DNA from 4 places in the Providencia sp. Me31A genome. Region 1 is predicted to be linked to each of the others. Evidence: predicted binding sites of a transcription regulator. Region 1 holds the regulator's gene; each other region holds the start of a gene.

Evidence for each region. The regulator Fur, encoded in region 1, represses iron uptake genes when iron is present. The targets are predictions, from matches to a motif close to ATAATAATGAGAACNACTATCAA.
Region 2: a site for Fur is predicted at 3,119-3,141, ahead of ACLPIE_RS10865 (TonB-dependent hemoglobin/transferrin/lactoferrin family receptor). Genes of this name have one in related genera too.
Region 3: a site for Fur is predicted at 1,643-1,665, ahead of feoA (ferrous iron transporter A). Genes of this name have one in related genera too.
Region 4: a site for Fur is predicted at 3,688-3,710, ahead of ygiD (4,5-DOPA-extradiol-dioxygenase). Genes of this name have one in related genera too.

What each region holds. Positions count from the first base shown of each region.
Region 1 covers NZ_JBKQGZ010000007.1:77,893-82,413, forward strand. The annotation lists gene chiP (chitoporin ChiP) at 1-744, shown strand, start outside; gene ACLPIE_RS07305 (bactofilin family protein) at 955-1,485, opposite strand; gene fur (ferric iron uptake transcriptional regulator) at 2,129-2,578, opposite strand; gene fldA (flavodoxin FldA) at 2,836-3,363, opposite strand; gene ybfE (LexA regulated protein) at 3,517-3,810, opposite strand; gene ACLPIE_RS07325 (type I secretion system permease/ATPase) at 3,979-4,521, opposite strand, start outside.
Region 2 covers NZ_JBKQGZ010000011.1:100,973-105,493, forward strand. The annotation lists gene ACLPIE_RS10845 (AEC family transporter) at 1-76, opposite strand, end outside; gene ACLPIE_RS10850 (gluconeogenesis factor YvcK family protein) at 249-1,157, opposite strand; gene ACLPIE_RS10855 (RNA polymerase sigma factor) at 1,580-2,077, shown strand; gene ACLPIE_RS10860 (FecR family protein) at 2,077-3,021, shown strand; gene ACLPIE_RS10865 (TonB-dependent hemoglobin/transferrin/lactoferrin family receptor) at 3,156-4,521, shown strand, end outside.
Region 3 covers NZ_JBKQGZ010000019.1:86,276-90,796, forward strand. The annotation lists gene feoB (Fe(2+) transporter permease subunit FeoB) at 1-1,282, opposite strand, end outside; gene feoA (ferrous iron transporter A) at 1,312-1,542, opposite strand; gene ACLPIE_RS16185 (Tex family protein) at 1,870-4,200, opposite strand; gene greB (transcription elongation factor GreB) at 4,370-4,521, shown strand, end outside.
Region 4 covers NZ_JBKQGZ010000013.1:112,711-117,231, reverse strand. The annotation lists gene glnE (bifunctional [glutamate--ammonia ligase]-adenylyl-L-tyrosine phosphorylase/[glutamate--ammonia-ligase] adenylyltransferase) at 1-214, shown strand, start outside; gene hldE (bifunctional D-glycero-beta-D-manno-heptose-7-phosphate kinase/D-glycero-beta-D-manno-heptose 1-phosphate adenylyltransferase HldE) at 318-1,745, shown strand; gene ubiK (ubiquinone biosynthesis accessory factor UbiK) at 2,049-2,312, opposite strand; FMN riboswitch at 2,585-2,736, shown strand; gene ribB (3,4-dihydroxy-2-butanone-4-phosphate synthase) at 2,895-3,551, shown strand; gene ygiD (4,5-DOPA-extradiol-dioxygenase) at 3,780-4,521, shown strand, end outside.

The DNA of each region.
Region 1 (4,521 bases):
ACTGGAATTAGTTATCTACAATCTGTTGGTTTTAAATATGATTTCAAAAATTCTTTAGTGCTTGAAGGGGCTTATGGTCAAGCGAAGGATTATATGGATCAGTATTTTGCTAAGGCTTCCTATGCCGTACCTATTGTGGACCGTGATTTACGTCTTTCCTATCAATTTTATGGAGCGAAAGACAAGGTCTCAGATGGTGGTGTTAACGATGTTTACGATGGTTTAGCATGGCTACAAGCGATGACATTCGGCTATACCTATGAGCAGTTCGATTTTAAAGTGGAAGGGACTTATGTCAAAGCGAAAGGCAATCAAGGATATTTCCTACAGCGTATGACTCCAGGTTGGGCAACATCAAACGGTAGGATGGATATTTGGTGGGATGGTCGTTCGGACTGGAACGCCAATAATGAAAAAGCCGTTTATGCAGGCGTGATGTACGATTTAAAAAATTGGGATTTAGAGGGTTGGCAAGTAGGAACATCTTATATTTATGGTTGGGATGCGAAGCCGAGTACTAACTCACAATATGCACAAGATGTTCGCTTAAAAGAAAGTGCATGGAACTTCGATATTTTATATACCGTACAATCAGGGCGAGCAAAAGATACGTTATTTAAACTGCACTTTACTAAGTATGATAACCATACTGATATTCCTAGTTATGGAGGTGGTTATGGTAATATCTTCCAAGATGAAAAAGATATTAAATTTATGGTGATGATGCCGTTCACCATTTTTTAGTGGCAATATCTACTGAGTAAGATGACTACTATAAAATATGTATTGTGGTTGCCATTAAATTATATTGTTAAATCGCATAACATATATGAACGATATTAAATGGAATAATAAGACAAGAAAATATACGTATATTAAAGAATAGTTTTAAACTAGAAAGTAAGGTGGATTCATTTCACCTTACTTTCTAAATAAGTAAGCTAATGCTTAAATTTAAGCGATACCTTTATCTTCATTAACGGTAGGAATGTCATGCTTTATTTTATCTTTCAATAAAGTCACTTTATCAGCATGTGAGGCAGTGTTTTTTACTTTTGCTTGGCCTGACAAAATACCACCTTTTTTAATTGATAAATTACTGTAATGGATAGTACCGTGGATTTCACCATTATTTTCAATATTGATGGAGTCCGATAAGCACTCACCTTCAACTCGACCATTAACAACCAGATCGTTACAGGTAATATTTCCGATAACTTGTCCATTGAGCATTACTTTAACGCTATTATTTTTACCTGTAATGTTGCCAATGACTTTACCATAAATATGTACTTGCTCATTAGAAGTAATGTTTCCTTCAAAAATAACATCTCTTGAGATCACCGTATTGGTCTTTTCTTCACTGACAGTGGCGGTGGTAACTTGTTCTTCTATCTTAGCTGTTTTCGCAATAATTTCAGGCTCACTAGCTGTTGGTTGTATGTTTATCTCTGGAGCTGGCTTGTTTTGTCTTTTGGTGAACATGTTACCTACCTTTTTTTGATTGAAGTATAAGATCAAGAACAAAATTGATAATATAAATGAAAACAAGGTGATGGTTGCGTAATTGAAAAACCATCCTATTAAAGTAAGAAACCAGAAGAAAAAACTAATGTTAATAAAAAGGTATATTTTTTTCATCAGTTAATCTCTTACAAATTACAAAAAAATCAGTTTAATCTAAATAATTATGCACGCTCTAAAGTTGTAAATTTACGTTTTATTACATTTTACCAAGTATGATTAATTTGGGTTAATACACTTATGGTGAGTTAATGAGATAAATTTATATATATTCATATGTTATAAATTGAGGAAGTCATCATCGGTGCTGTTTATATATCACCATGATATTCAAATAATACTCTAGAATAGAGTGGCAATAAATTTATCAGTAAAATAATATAAAGGATCTAAATTGAATTGCAACTTATTATATAGAACTTCAATGTTATTGCTATTAAGACAATAAATTAACAATAAAAATGAAACAGTTAAGCATACCTCTAGGAATATCACTATAAAAAAGAAATAACATTAAGCATTGCAAAAAGAAAACCCCAGATAGCAATTCTATCTGGGGTTTTTAGTTTGTATTCATCCCTTTTGACTAAGGGATGACAGTGTTTTACTCTTTTGCTTCGTGTGCGTCCGCACTTTCGCGGCAATCACCATCTGCGCAATGACCATATAAATATAAACTATGATTAGATAATTTAATACCATGACGAGCGGCGATACTTTTCTGGCGAGTTTCAATAGATTCGTCAGTGAACTCAATCACTTTCCCACAATCTAAGCAGATTAAGTGGTCATGATGATGTTGTTGAGTTAATTCGAATACAGATTTCCCACCCTCGAAGTTATGACGGGTTACGATACCTGCATCATCAAACTGGTTCAATACGCGGTATACGGTAGCTAACCCGATCTCTTCGCCCATATCGATCAGCTTTTTATAGAGATCTTCCGCACTGACGTGGTGGCACTCAGGCTCTTGAAGTACTTCCAAAATCTTTAATCTTGGAAGAGTGACTTTGAGTCCAGCATTTTTCAATGCCTTATTGTTGTCTGTCATGCGGGTTTGTCCTGTATCTTGAATCAAAATTTAACAATAATGAGACATTTTTAACATAAATCCAGTTGTCTTCTAAACTGATTTACAATTATAGGCATGGAAAATAAAAATAGAAACCATGTATTGTCTCATTATTTTGATAATCTTTCGTAAGTCTACCCTATTAGGATATTTTATCGATTATTTTAGACTGGATCACGTATGCTAATGGTGCATTTTGAGCTACATGTGACCCATTATCTATAAGATAAATTTGCTTAGCCAATAATTTCAGCTAAAGACATTTCTTCAGAGATTTGTTTTACCCATGCATCGACACGTTCTTCAGTCAACTCAGGTTGGCGGTCTTCATCAATAGCTAAGCCAATAAAATGGTTATCATCAGCCATGCCTTTCGAAACCTCAAAATGGTAACCTTCCGTTGGCCAGTGACCTACAATTACAGCACCACGTGGTTCGATAATATCGCGGATAGTTCCCATCGCATCACAGAAATACTCTGCGTAATCCTCTTGGTCGCCACAACCAAATAAAGCGACAAGTTTACCTTCAAAATCAATTTCTTCGAGAGTTGGAAAAAAGTCATCCCAATCACATTGAGCTTCACCGTAGTACCAAGTTGGAATACCCAGAAGTAGAATATCAAAAGCGTCGATATCTTCTTTACTGCACTTCGCAATATCATGAACTTCTGCTACATCTTTGCCTAATCTTTCTTGGATCATCTTGGCAATATTTTCTGTGTTACCAGTGTCACTTCCGAAGAAAATACCTATGACTGCCATAAAGTGATTAACCTCTTGTTTTTCTAAGGGATATAGAAGTAAATATGGGCTTCTAACGTTCACTTAGATCGAAAATAAATAGAATTTTACGCCTTATTTTGGCGAAAAAATGTTTCTAAGTCTGTCAAATTTGTGTGATTTATCAAGATGACACTATTTGCGTATTGTTTCATTAACCTGTTCAAGTTGTGACAATAAAATATCTTCGATTAATTCACTACGGCTTATATTTTTTTCTTCAGCTAACTGATTCAATACAGCGACAGCTTCTTCATTCAGTTTTAACTCAACTCTACGCAATCCTTTTACTTTGTCGCGTTTCAATTGATTGCGCTTGTTTATCCTTAATTGTTCATCTCGTGATAGAGGACTTGTTTTAGGTCGCCCAGGCCTTCGTTCCTCAGCGAACAAATCCAGAGTGGTACGATCAGTTTGTTCTTTTGCCATGTTTATAACTGCTAAAGGGGTGTGCCAGTAATTCAGCGCGCCATGATACCCTAGCTAATTCGCTAGTGCTATAGTTGCATCATAGGGCAATATGCTTAATAGGCTAAAAATAAAGCAGTTTTAATAAAAAAGCACCACTTGCCATATGAGTGATGCTTTTTTCAGCTCTTACTGGGTTTGTTGTCGCCACAAACTGGCGTATAGCCCTTTGGATTTTAGGAGATTGTCATGAGTGTCTATTTCGATGATTTGCCCATTGTTTAGCACACATATTTTATCCGCATGCATAATCGTGTTTAAGCGATGTGCAATGCTTATCACAGTTCTTCCCTGTGCGATCAATGGCATGTTTGCCATAATGGCGGCCTCTGATTCGTAATCCAGTGCAGAAGTGGCTTCATCAAGGATTAAAATGTCGGGCTCTGTCAATAAAGCGCGGGCCAGTGCAACTCTTTGTCGCTGACCACCGGAGAGATTTCCCCCTTTTTCTGATAAGAGATAATTAAAATTGTCAGGTAAATCCATGATGAAATCATAAGCACCGGCTAATTTTGCTGCATGAATAACCTGTTCATCGGAAGCTTGCGGCATACTTAAGCGGATATTATCAGCAATACTCCCAACGAAGAGAGTACTTTCTTGTAGGACAACACTCATTCTCCGTCTCAGTGATATCGTATCTGCTACAGATAAATCCGTACCATCAACAAT
Region 2 (4,521 bases), on a different contig from region 1:
ATTTGTACTGACCTAAAAAAAATCCTAATCCTACTATCAAAAAAAGGACTAAAATATTTGAATAGTCATTTAGCATTGAAATCCCTCAATGTTTACCAGTTGTTTTTTATTTCATGCTTAATGATTTTAAATCATATACTATTAATATAGATGACTAATAGAAAAAATGAAATGTTATTGCTGTTATTTATAGCAATAACATTTAATTCCCCTTTGGGACAAGGCGAATTAAATGTTTAGAGTGGAAATTACAGTAAGCGAATAGTTTCTTCTATAGCTTGTAGTAAGAGTTTTCTATCGTGACGGTAAGGGATATCATCGGCTTCGAGAACACGCTGAATAATTTTACGCTCAGAACTGATATTGTGTGTTTGCGTACGTGGCCCAAGGATCAAAGCATCAATTTTTTTACAGCCAATATAATGCTCCATCATTTGCAATTTTTCAGGTAAAGAAAGATTAGCGGCTGGGGTGCCTATTTCTTTGGCGAGATTGCCAATATAAATCATCGGTGCTTTGCATTCCCGTAGTGCTGCGGCAATTTCATTTAATAGTAATAGTGGCATTAAACTCGTAAAAAAACTGCCGGGGCCAATGATGACTAAATCAGCTTGATGAATGGCTTGCAATGCTTCTTGAGTCGCTTTTACCGTTGGGTACAAACACAGCTCTTTGGGGATCTCGTTAAGCGCATCCACATTCACCTCGCCATATATCTCATTACCCATTTCATCAATAGCCATGAGATCAACAGGGGATTCAGACATGGGAATTAACTGAGCATCAACTTTCAGCATGTTACGGATTAAGTTAATCGCTTCTAAAGGGCGGACACTTAGATGATCTAATGATTTTAACATTAAATTACCTAAATTATGGCCAGAAAGCTCACCATTACCACTAAAACGATATTCAAACATAGCGGAAGCAATTGAAGGCTCAGTAATTAATTGATTCAAGCAGTTACGCATATCTCCCCAAGCGATCCCACCTTCAGCACGACGAATTCGACCAGTCGAACCACCGTTATCGGTTGTGGTAACAATACCAGTTAAACGCGAGCCTAAAGAGGAAAGTGAAGACATTACGCGCCCCAACCCATGCCCACCACCAAGAGCGACAACATGTTGGAGATCCGCCAGACTGCAATTCGGCATAGTGTTCCTATATCAATTAATTTTTGGCATCTAAAATTCTAATAAACCAATAAGTTACACAGTATAACGGGGCTGGTGTACTGGAGTTTGCATTTATGCCGTATTTATAAAAAAGATATCTAAAATAAATTGGGCATTAATCTATCATAAAACATCACTGTTATCTTAGTAACCATGATAAAAAATATGGAAAGCAGATAAATCTGGATAACAGTTACGACTTAACTTATGGCTTATTAGCCGTACTTAAAGGGAACATTTCATATAGTTTAAACTTAACTCACTAATTGGTTTTATAAAGGCGGGTATAGGCTATAAAAGCGTGACGGATCAGGAAAAATACACAAGAAGGTTTCTATTTTGAATTATTCACTATATTATGTAAATAATTCTCATTTTCATTATTTGTGTTATGGCTCACTATGTCTGATCCTGAGTTACAGCGCTTGTTTGCTCGCCATTCATCATCACTATGTCGCTATCTGAACATGTATCTCAAAGACCATAGTTTAAGCATGGATATAATGCAGGAAAGTTTTACTCGTATGGCCGAATTTATGACACATTCAACTATTCAGGATATTGATGCTTATCTCTATCGAGTTGCAAAAAACTTAATGATTGACCACTTTCGTCAGCAAAAAAAGCAACAATCAATAATTATTAGTGATGAGCAGTGGCAAGGTATTCCATCTCGAGATAAAAGCTTAGAATCGGTGGCAATCCGCGACCAGCAGTTAAAGCAAATTCAACAAATCATCCAAGCACTTCCCTCAAGAACTCAGGAGATATTTCGTTTACATCGTGAGGAAGGACTCACTCAAATGGAAGTTGCACAGCAATTGAATATTTCACTCAGTACGGTAGAAAAACATTTAGCTAATGCATTGGCTATGTTGATCCACAAATGGAAGGACTAATGATGAAACTGTCGGATCTTCCATCAGAAATAGAAAACATGGCCGCCATGTGGGCGATTAAAACGTCACATCGGGAGCTTGATGCGAAGGAACACGAAGAATTTCAGTGTTGGGTTAATCAATCAGATAAACATGCAGCGGCTTATTACCGTGCAAAGCAGTTGTGGGCACTAACTGCTGCCGAACCGACAAAAAAACAGCTTCAGGTTAAAAATAGTGTTGAGAAAAAACGATTCCATTCTCCTATAAGCCTATCCTTAGCGGCAAGTGTATTCATAGGGGGGATAGTGATTTCTGTTTGGCAGTATCAACAAACTGAGCAAATAGATTACCAAGCAAAAGTCGGCGAAATACAACATATTACCTTACCTGATGGGAGTAAAGTTGACCTTGATAGTGGCGCTAAATTACAGCTGGTCTTTAACCAAGAGTATCGACAAGTTAATTTATTGCAAGGGCGAGCTTATTTTACCGTCGCACCGAAAACAACGAATGAGCCACGACCATTTCAAGTCATGGCAAAAAATGGCATTACTCAAGCATTAGGCACTGAATTTGCTATTGATAATGAGAATGACATAGTGGATGTCAGCGTATATCAACATAGCGTGAAAGTATCATTGTTGTCAGGGCAAGAACTGGTGGTAGGGGCAGGGGATTTCGCTCAATATCAGACTACGATTTTACCCGTCATTCCCCTGAAAGACACTCACTCAGTCGCTTGGCGTGAAGGGCAAATTATTTTCCATCAACGTACGTTACCTGAAATCATAGCTGAAGTTAATCGTTATCGCCAAAAGCAAATCATCTTACTGTCAGACAAAAAAACTCATCGCACTAGTGGGGTTTTGCAAATCAGTACATTAGAAAGTGGTATAGCACATTTAGCGTCGACTCAGGGGCTATCAGTTTATGAGGTTCCTTTCGTCACGTTAATATTTTGATAAATAAACATTAATGTAATTTAAACAAAAAGAGATAATTTTTTTAAAAAATTATTTACGGGTTTTTCTAATCTCAACGTCTTTAACCTAAGTGATTATGATTTTTATTACCATTATCATTTTAGGGATGGGAAATGACTCAAAAAAAGCACCACTATAAAAAAGCAACACTTTGCGTTCACCTTGCATTATTCGCTCTACCAGTACTGACGCCATTTAGTTCTGCGCAGGCAAATCAGCCTGTTGCTTCAGTAAAACAGGATACTGCCTTCTCAGTTGCTGCGGGCTCTTTGGAAAATGCATTATTGCATTTTGCTCAACAAGCAAAAGTTGAAATTATTATTAATAGCCAAGAAATTAATGGATTGACCAGCCAAGGCCTAAAAGGTTATTTCACATTGCAAGATGGATTACAGCGTTTGATAGGCTCAAACCCAGTGAAATATCAGCTACAGAATAACCGCATTATTATTCAGCGAATATCTGAAAGTGATCCAGTTATCACACTTGATAATATTACGGTGACAGCCAGTCAAGTTCAGCAAGGGGATTGGGTTTATCATACACCATCCTCAATTAGCGTGATCAGCAAAAAACAAATCGAAGATAGACCGCCAAAGCACATTGCAGACTTATTAGAACTAACAACAGGGGTGTATTCCAGCGTTAGCCAGCAGGACCCTTCACTATCCGTTAATATTCGTGGTATCCAAGATTATGGTCGGGTTAATATGAACATTGACGGGATGCGGCAAAACTTCCAAAAAAGTGGTCACGGGCAACGTAATGGTTCGATGTATATCGACTCAGAACTGCTGACTGGAGTGGAAATACAAAAAGGCAACAGTAGTGGGATCGGAAGCGCTGGGACACTAGGCGGGGTTGCAACTTTTAACACAGTAAATGCCTCGAATTTTTTATCGAAAGATAAAACCTTTGGTGGAAAATTACATGCCAGCACGGGGTCAAATAACACGCACTTTATTGGTAGTAGTGTGCTAGCGTTAGGGAATGAAAAAGGGGATGTATTATTTGCGGCGAGTGAGCGTCGCCTTGGGGATTATAAGCCCGGAACGCATGGGAAAATTGGTGATATACGAGTCAATAATGGTGCAGGGCACTACAATGAACTGGTACGTGATTTAAAACACACCCGTATCAACGATAGCAATTACCAAATGACCTCTTATCTAGCAAAGGCTGGTTGGAATATCAGTGACTCACAACGATTACAATTTAACTACTTAGAAACTAAAGTTGCGACACCAAATGCAGGAACATTAACCAATTTAAGTGGCACATGGCCTTACAAATTGGGGTGGAAAAGTAGTGGCTTTAGTGATGTGAAAACGCAAAATTATTCTATTGACTATACCCGATTTAGTGATAGCCCGTGGAGTACTGAGTTTAAAGGAAAAGTGTATTTTGTTGATACTAAAGATGATACACAAACTTATTCCACTAGCCAGATATATAACAATGGCTACCAAATGGATACAC
Region 3 (4,521 bases), on a different contig from region 1:
TCAGGACGGTGATCAGTCGCTCACGAGGAGCATCAAGGGTACGTGCGCCCATAATTGACGGGACATTACAGCCGAAACCGACAATCAATGGGACAAAGGATTTACCCGGTAGGCCGAGAGCTTGCATTAACCTGTCCATGACAAAAGCCGCACGCGCCATATAGCCGGAGTCTTCCAACACTGATAGGAATAGATACATCATACCGATTTGTGGAACTAATGGTAAAACGGTATTAATCCCTCCGCCTACACCTTGGGCAAGGAAGATAGTTAGCCAATCTGGGAAATTAAAATAGGCACCAACCCATTGGATTCCATGAATAAATATAGCTTCAGATGCACCTTCAAAGAAAGGTTGTAATGCCCCACCAATGTTAATGGCTAAGACAAACATCAGGTACATGACAAATAAGAAAATGGGAACACCGAGCCAGCGGCTGAGGATAAATTTATCCAGTGATTGTGTCAGCCTGTTCGGCTCTGCGGCACTATTATTAATAGCGGTATTACAAATTGTTGCAATAGATTGGTAACGCGCATCCGCAATAAGTAGCTCAGGTTCTTCGTTCAGACTTTCTTTGAGTTGTTGGCGTGTTGAACGTAGTTGGCCTTCTGTGATCTCCGCCCGTTGACGGCTATAGATATCACCTTCAAGGATTTGTAATGCTAACCAGCGACGCTGTTGATGGCTAAATTGTTGTGATGATATTTTCTCAGATAATGAATCAACAGCTTGTAATAACTGAATTGGGTACTCGACAAGAGCTTTTTGGCTATTTTGTGGGTGAGTATCAATGGCTTTTTTTAATTCATTGATACCAGTTGCGCGTGTTGACACTAATGGAATAACTGGGCAGCCCAGTTGTTTCTCTAATTGGGTAATATCGATATCTATATGTTGGCTTTGCGCGATATCCAACATATTCAGCGCCACAATACATGGGACGCCTAACTCCACTAATTGTAAAGTGAGATAGAGATTACGTTCTAAGTTTGAAGCATCCACCACATTGATTAACATGTCAGCTTCGCCACTTAGAATGAAGTAACAAGCGATTTGCTCATCAAGGGAGGTTTGTTCAGAAATCGTGGTTAAGGAATACGTTCCCGGTAGGTCTACAAGCTCAATTTTATGGTCGTCTGTATGGAAGCGGCCAACTTTGCGTTCAACCGTGACACCTGCCCAGTTACCAACTCGTTGTCTCGATCCCGTCAATTGGTTGAATAGGGTCGTTTTGCCTGCATTGGGATTACCAATTAAGCCGATGGTCAATCGTTTCATAGTGTTTGCCAATAATATAAAAAGAATACTTAAGCGGTAGGCGCTTCATCAAGATTAAGCAGGGCGAGATCCTTTTTGCGTAGTACTAAGCTCACGCGATGCGTTTCTATCTGCACAGGGTCACCAAAAGGCGCTAATCGCACCACTTTGAATATAGAACCCGGTAGCAAACCGAGGGAAAGAAGTTTTTGTCGGTAAGCAGGGCTTATCTCTGGTGAGAAACCAATGATTTTATAACTGCATTGAGGAAGTATAGCCATAGTGTCTTCCTATTAATTCCATTTATAATGATATTGGTAAATATTGTTAGAAAAGTTTGTATTAACAAGTAAATACAGAGACAAACAAAAACAAACCTAATTAACAATGAGAATCATAATCATCTACTTTCGTTATATTTAGCCTCTTTTTTCGTCAGTTTGACTTGATGTGGATCAATCAAGCAGTGAGTTGCTGGTGTTTTCTTAAATAGGGATGGACAGGGAAATGGAGTAAAGGCTGGGATAAATTTACCTAAGTTATGAAAGTGATTAAGACATTTTTTTGAAAAATAGGCATCTCAGCGAGTGGAGATGCCTATTAAAAAATTAACGTTTCTTACCGAATGCAGCAGCGAGTGCATCACTCATGGCACTGTTACCCGCAGACGTTGAGCTCTGATGTGAGTTACCTCGTGATTGTGGTGCTTTGCGCGCATTCTTGTCTTGTGTTGGTGCAGCGCGACGTGGTGCGCTATTGGAATCCCCAGCTTGCTCGTCTAAACGCATTGTTAACGCAATACGCTTACGGGCAATATCAACATCCAACACTTTAACTTTTACAATATCACCCGCTTTCACCACTTTGTGTGGGTCTTCAACATAACTATTTGAAAGTGAAGATATATGGACGAGTCCATCTTGATGAACACCAATATCGACAAAGGCTCCAAAGTTGGTCACATTGGTGACGGCACCTTCTAAAATCATGCCAGAGGTTAGGTCATTCATGGTCTCAACCCCTTCAGCGAAAGTGGCTGTTTTAAACTCAGGGCGTGGGTCACGGCCCGGTTTTTCCAATTCTTTAATAATGTCTGTCACAGTAGGTACACCGAACTGCTCGGTTGTGAAATCACGCGGGCTCAGAGCGTTAAGGACCTGTGAATTTCCCATGATTTCTTTCAAGGGTTGGCGGACAGATTCAAGAATTTTTTCAACAATCGGGTATGCCTCAGGGTGAACGGTAGACGCATCTAATGGATTTTCACCGTTCGTGATGCGTAAGAAGCCCGCACACTGCTCAAAGGCCTTAGGCCCAAGGCGCGCCACTTTGAGTAACTGCTTTCTATCGTTAAATTGGCCGTTTTCATCACGCCAATCTACAACGTTTTGAGCGATCATTTTGCTTAAACCCGCGACGCGAGTTAGAAGTGCAACAGAGGCGGTATTTAAATCGACACCCACGGAGTTAACGCAGTCTTCAACTACCGCATCGAGTTTGCGAGCAAGTAGGGTTTGGCTGACATCGTGTTGATATTGGCCTACACCAATAGATTTAGGATCAATCTTCACCAGCTCTGCAAGGGGGTCTTGTAAGCGACGAGCAATTGACACCGCACCACGTAAAGAAACATCTAGATTTGGGAATTCGAGGGCAGCTAATTCAGAGGCTGAGTAAACCGAAGCACCAGCTTCACTGACAATTACTTTTTGTGCCGTCACTTCCGGGTATTGTTTTTGTACTTCAGCAAAGAAACGTTCAGTTTCACGCGAGGCGGTACCGTTACCAATCGCGACTAACTCAACATGATATTTTTGGCAGAGCGCCGCAATGATTGTCGCTGCTTTTGCCGCTTGTCCAGTGTGCGGGTAAATGGTATCGGTAGCGATAAGCTTACCCGTAGAATCAACAACGGCAACTTTTACCCCTGTGCGTAAACCGGGATCGAGGCCCATAGTGGCTCGCATACCTGCAGGAGCTGCCATCAGTAAGTCATTGAGATTACGAGCAAATACATTAATCGCTTCTTCTTCAGCTTTTTCGCGTAACGCACTCATCACTTCAGTTTCTAAATGCAGTAATACTTTAACGCGCCATGTCCAGCTAATCACGGCTTTGCGCCATTGATCTGCGGGGGCGTTATTCAAATGCACATCTAAATGGCGCGTAATAATTTCTTCGCAGTAACTTTCTTTCGGTGGCTCATCAAATTGAGGGTCACAGTTTAATGACAGCTGCAAAATACCCTCATTGCGACCACGGAACATCGCGAGTGCGCGATGTGACGGAACTTGAGCCACTGGTTCATGGTGTGCAAAGTAGTCGCTAAATTTCACACCTTCTTCTTGTTTGCCTTCTGCAACAACAGAAACTAGGTGCGCATTTTTCCAAATATAGTCACGAACTTTGGCAAGTAAGGTGGCATCTTCGGCAAAACGCTCCATAAGAATGTAACGTGCACCATCTAAAGCCGCTTTTACATCTGCCACACCTTTATCTGCATCAATATAAGTTTGTGCAAGTTCATCAGGAGACAGGCTAGGGTCAGCCCACAACGTGTCAGCTAAAGGCTCAAGCCCTGCTTCAATGGCAATTTGGCCGCGTGTACGACGTTTGGGTTTATAAGGTAAATATAGGTCTTCAAGCTCAGTTTTATTCAATGTGGTATTGATTGCAGAAGTCAGCTCAGGGGTCAGTTTGCCTTGTTCTTCAATTGATTTGAGAATGGTTTGTTTACGGTCATTGAGTTCACGTAAATACCCTAAACGGCTTTCTAGCTGGCGAAGCTGAGTATCGTCCAACCCACCGGTAACCTCTTTGCGGTAACGTGCAATAAATGGGACAGTATTCCCTTCATCTAATAATGTGATGGCAGAAAAAACCTGTTTCGGCTGGGCTTGCAGTTCCGCTGCAATAATTTGGCTTAGAGTTTCATTCATGTCGTGTTTAAATACCTACTGAAAGAACAATTAAAAAATTTACTGCACTGTTATACTTGGTGGTAGAGAGAATTTCCAGACTGAATTTGAGCCTGTTAGTAGGAAAGTCTCAGATTATGTTCTATAAAATGTTACCACTATTGTTTCTATTGACTAATATTCTAAGGTTATGGCGAAAAGTCTTTTAATTACGCGTGAAGGTTGGGATACCCTAGATAAAGAGCTAAAGTATCTATGGAAAGAAGAGCGACCTCGAGTCACCCAATCTGTCTCTGAAGCAGCAGCTCAGGGGGATCGCTCGGAAAATGCAGAGTATATTTA
Region 4 (4,521 bases), on a different contig from region 1:
CTGGTCAGATAATGTGCGTATTTTTGAATTAATGGCTCGCTATGATTTTATGCCTGAAGATGAGGCCAATGCATTAACTCAGGCTTATGTTACGATGCGTAATGAGCTACACCATTTGGCATTGCAATCCCTACCAAGTCGAGTCGATATTAGCCAATTTGTGGATGAGCGCCAGCAAGTTTTATCCAGTTGGCAAAAATGGTTAGGGGAATAAAGCATTCATGTTTGTTTAATGCATTTTATTTAGCTAGATAGCGCAATATGCTAGTATTGTTACTCATTATTATCAGATTTCCTTTTTAACGCTGGAGTACAGGATGAAAGTAACTCTTCCGGATTATAACCAAGCCGGTGTGCTGGTAGTTGGCGATGTAATGTTAGACCGTTATTGGCATGGACCGACCAACCGAATTTCACCTGAAGCTCCTGTTCCGGTTGTCAAAGTGACGACGGTCGAAGAACGACCTGGTGGAGCCGCTAACGTGGCAATGAATATTGCATCATTAGGGGCTCATTCTCGCCTTGTCGGCTTAACTGGGATTGATGATGCGGCAAAAGCTTTGATCGAAAATTTAAATGCGGTACAGGTTCGTTGTGATTTTGTTGCTATCCCAACTCATCCTACAATCACCAAATTACGTGTATTATCACGCAATCAACAACTTATTCGCCTTGATTTTGAAGAAGGCTTTGACAATGTTGATGTGCAACCGATGTTAGAGCGCATCGAGCAAGCGTTACCTCATATTGGGGCACTTGTGCTGTCTGATTATGCAAAGGGCGCGTTGACGCATGTAGAAAAAATGATTGCCTTAGCAAATAAAGCTGGCGTCCCTGTTTTAATTGATCCGAAAGGTAATAATTTTGAGCGTTATCGTGGTGCGACGCTGTTGACACCGAATATGTCTGAGTTTGAAGCGATTGTCGGGCCATGCAAGGATAATCAAGACGTTGAAGAAAAAGGAATGGAATTGCTTCAATCTTTGGATCTGACTGCGTTATTAATTACTCGTTCAGAGCAAGGTATGAGCCTGATCCGTCGTGATGAAGCGCCATTGCACTTACCAACTCAAGCGCAAGAGGTTTTTGATGTGACAGGAGCTGGTGACACGGTCATTGGTGTGTTAGCGGCTTCTCTTGCTTCAGGCCGTCCACTACATGAAGCTTGTGCGCTCGCAAATGCGGCGGCAGGGGTTGTGGTGGGTAAACTAGGAACGTCAACAGTTTCGCCAATCGAATTAGAAAATGCAATCCGTGGTCGAGCAGATAACGGCTTCGGTGTCATGACAGAAAGTGAATTAAAACAAGCTGTTGCTAATGCTAGGCAACGTGGTGAACGTGTTGTGATGACCAATGGCTGTTTTGATATTTTACATGCAGGGCATGTTTCTTACTTAGCGAATGCGCGTAAGTTAGGGGATCGGTTAATTGTGGCAGTAAATAGCGATGCTTCAACCCGTCGCTTGAAAGGTGAGACTCGCCCAGTCAATCCATTAGAACAACGTATGACGGTACTCGGTGCTCTAGGCGCCGTTGATTGGGTGGTCGCATTTGAAGAAGATACGCCACAACGTTTAATCGCAGAAGTATTGCCTGATGTTTTAGTTAAGGGGGGCGATTATCGTCCAGAGGATATTGCCGGCAGTGCGGAAGTGTGGGCCGCAGGCGGCGAAGTTAAAGTACTTAACTTTGAAGATGGTATTTCTACAACGAATATCATTAAAAATATTATGAAAACTAGTTAATTTATCATTATTCATTAGCTAGTTAAAAAACCTCACGTGGGCATGTAAAAACGCCGTGAGGTTTTTATTTATTTAAAATCAATATGACGTCATGGAATCGACGATGATAAAAATGAAGGAACGGAGTTCCAAGCAGCGTTATGCAAGCCGTTTAATGCATATTCAAATGCAGTAATAGCAGCATGTAATATTTCTAAAAATCAGTCTATTGCGAAATTGATTGAACGAGCGCTAGCGCCTAATTCAGCGGTAAAATAATGTTGAAAGTGACCCTTATGGTTAGCGTCACTTTTAATTTTTATATTACTGCGTGTTTTTTTCTTCGCTAAAATGAGCTTCTAATGCGCTAACACGTTGCTCCATTTTTGCCAACTTTTCACGGGTACGCAGTAAAACTTGAGTTTGAATATCAAACTCTTCTCGGCTGACTAAATCCAGTTTACCCAGTTGTGATTGCAAAAGAGAGCGTAATTTTTTATCAAAATCTTCGCCTATATCACGTACGCCTTGAGGTAAAGCACCTTGGATTTGACGAGCCACTTGTTCAAGTTTTTTCGGATCGAGCATTCGCGGGTCCTTAAATTAATCGAAATATCGTTGTGCGTAGTGTAATACCTCTTGTGACTGTAATAAACCCCTTTTCTCGTCATACTTAGCGCTAAGCTCGCTTCATTTTATCACCTAGCTATAATTTGAATTATTTAGATAAATTAGCAGGCTAAAGGAACAAGCGTGAATAACATTAAGTTTTTACTCATGTTTTTGACCGAAAGTGTGAGTCGTTCGCCAATTTTGATTATCGCCGTTGCGTACATCAACTATTGGCGTTATATTAAAAGCGTTTATCTCAGGGCGGGGTGAAAGTCCCCACCGGCGGTAACATGCAACGCGCATGAAGCCCGCGAGCGCTTTATCATTCTTATGATAAAGGTCAGCAGATCCAGTGTGAATCTGGGGCCGACGGTTATAGTCCGGATGGGAGAGAATTAACTGTATCTGCATATTTGTGCTGTATTGCATAATCATGTTCTGCATACCTGAATAGCTAGATAGCTTTTTAAGGCTGTTTATTTATTCATCATTTCTCGTACTCCTAAGACTGCCTTGATTCTGGTAACTAGTTAATAACTATTTAAGAGGTTTTTTACCATGGATCATACGCTACTTTCTGAATTCGGAAATCCGATTGAACGTGTTGAAAATGCTATCGAGGCTCTGCGCCAAGGTAAGGGGGTTCTTGTTCTCGATGATGAAGATCGTGAGAACGAAGGCGACTTAGTTTTTGCCGCAGAAACCATGACTGCGGAACAAATGGCATTTACTATTCGTTATAGCAGTGGAATTGTCTGTCTTTGTATCACTGAAGAGCGTCGTAAGTTGCTCGAATTACCGATGATGGTGGAAAACAACACCAGCCAAAACCAAACAGGTTTTACGGTGACTATTGAAGCGGCGAAAGGGGTTACAACAGGGGTTTCTGCCGCAGATCGTATCACGACTATTCGTGCTGCAATCGCGGACAACGCCGTTCCTGCCGACCTTAATCACCCAGGTCACGTTTTTCCATTACGTGGGCGTGAAGGTGGGGTATTGGCGCGTCGTGGTCATACTGAAGCATCCATTGACTTGGCAACATTAGCCGGCTTCAAACCCGCCGGTGTTTTGTGTGAGCTAACTAATGATGATGGTTCAATGGCTCGTACTCCCGAGGTGGCAGCCTTTGGTAAACAGCATGGTCTAACGGTTGTGACGATTGAAGATTTAGTTCAGTATCGTCTTCAAACAGAAGAAAAGAAAGCAAGTTAATTCTTTTCTTTGAAAGACTTAAAGAAATTCGATTAAATAAAGCTTATCTAATTATTTAAGTAAAAATAGCACGTTAAGCATATAGAGCATTATTAAGGCCATCGAGTTGCACACCTCGGTGGCTTTTTCAGTTTTTTTGATGATCATACTCATAATTAGCTCACTGTGTTTTTCGCTAAAAAGCGTATGCTGAAGTGAGAAACTAATTGAGTTGGAGTTGAAATTATCATGTCGGTAAATACTTCAGTCGTACAAACTAAGATCCCTGCTATTTTTATTGGTCACGGTAGCCCAATGAACGCTATTGATGATAATCCTTATACTCAAGCATGGGAAAAATTAGGCGATACTTTACCTAGGCCAAAAGCGATATTGGTGATTTCAGCTCACTGGTATACGCGAGGAACAGCAGTTACTTCGATGCTAAAGCCGAAAACTATTCATGATTTTAGCGGTTTTCCCGAAGCATTATATCAGATTGAATATCCCGCGCCGGGCTCCCCTGAATTAGCCCAGCAAATCGCTGATTTATTAGCACCTGAGCAGGTCTTTCTTGATACCCAAGAATGGGGATTAGACCACGGCACGTGGGAAATATTAGTGCGTATGTACCCAGATGCAGATATTCCAGTGATCCAACTGAGTATTGATGGAACCAAGCCGACTGCTTGGCACCATGAACTAGGCAAAAAATTGTCTATTTTAAGGGAGCAAGGAATATTGATTATGGGAAGCGGTAATATCGTACACAATTTGCGCGCGATGAATTGGCAAAATTCACAGGCTGAGCCTTATCCGTGGGCCGCTTCTTTTGAGCAATTTGTCTATGACAACTTACAAAGTCATCAGATCCCCCATCCCTTGACTAAAGGGCTAGAACGGGAAGATGGCAAGTTATCCAACCCTTCACCAGAGCATTATTTACCGATTTTACCAATAATCGGCACATGGGATGGTAAAGAGCAGATCA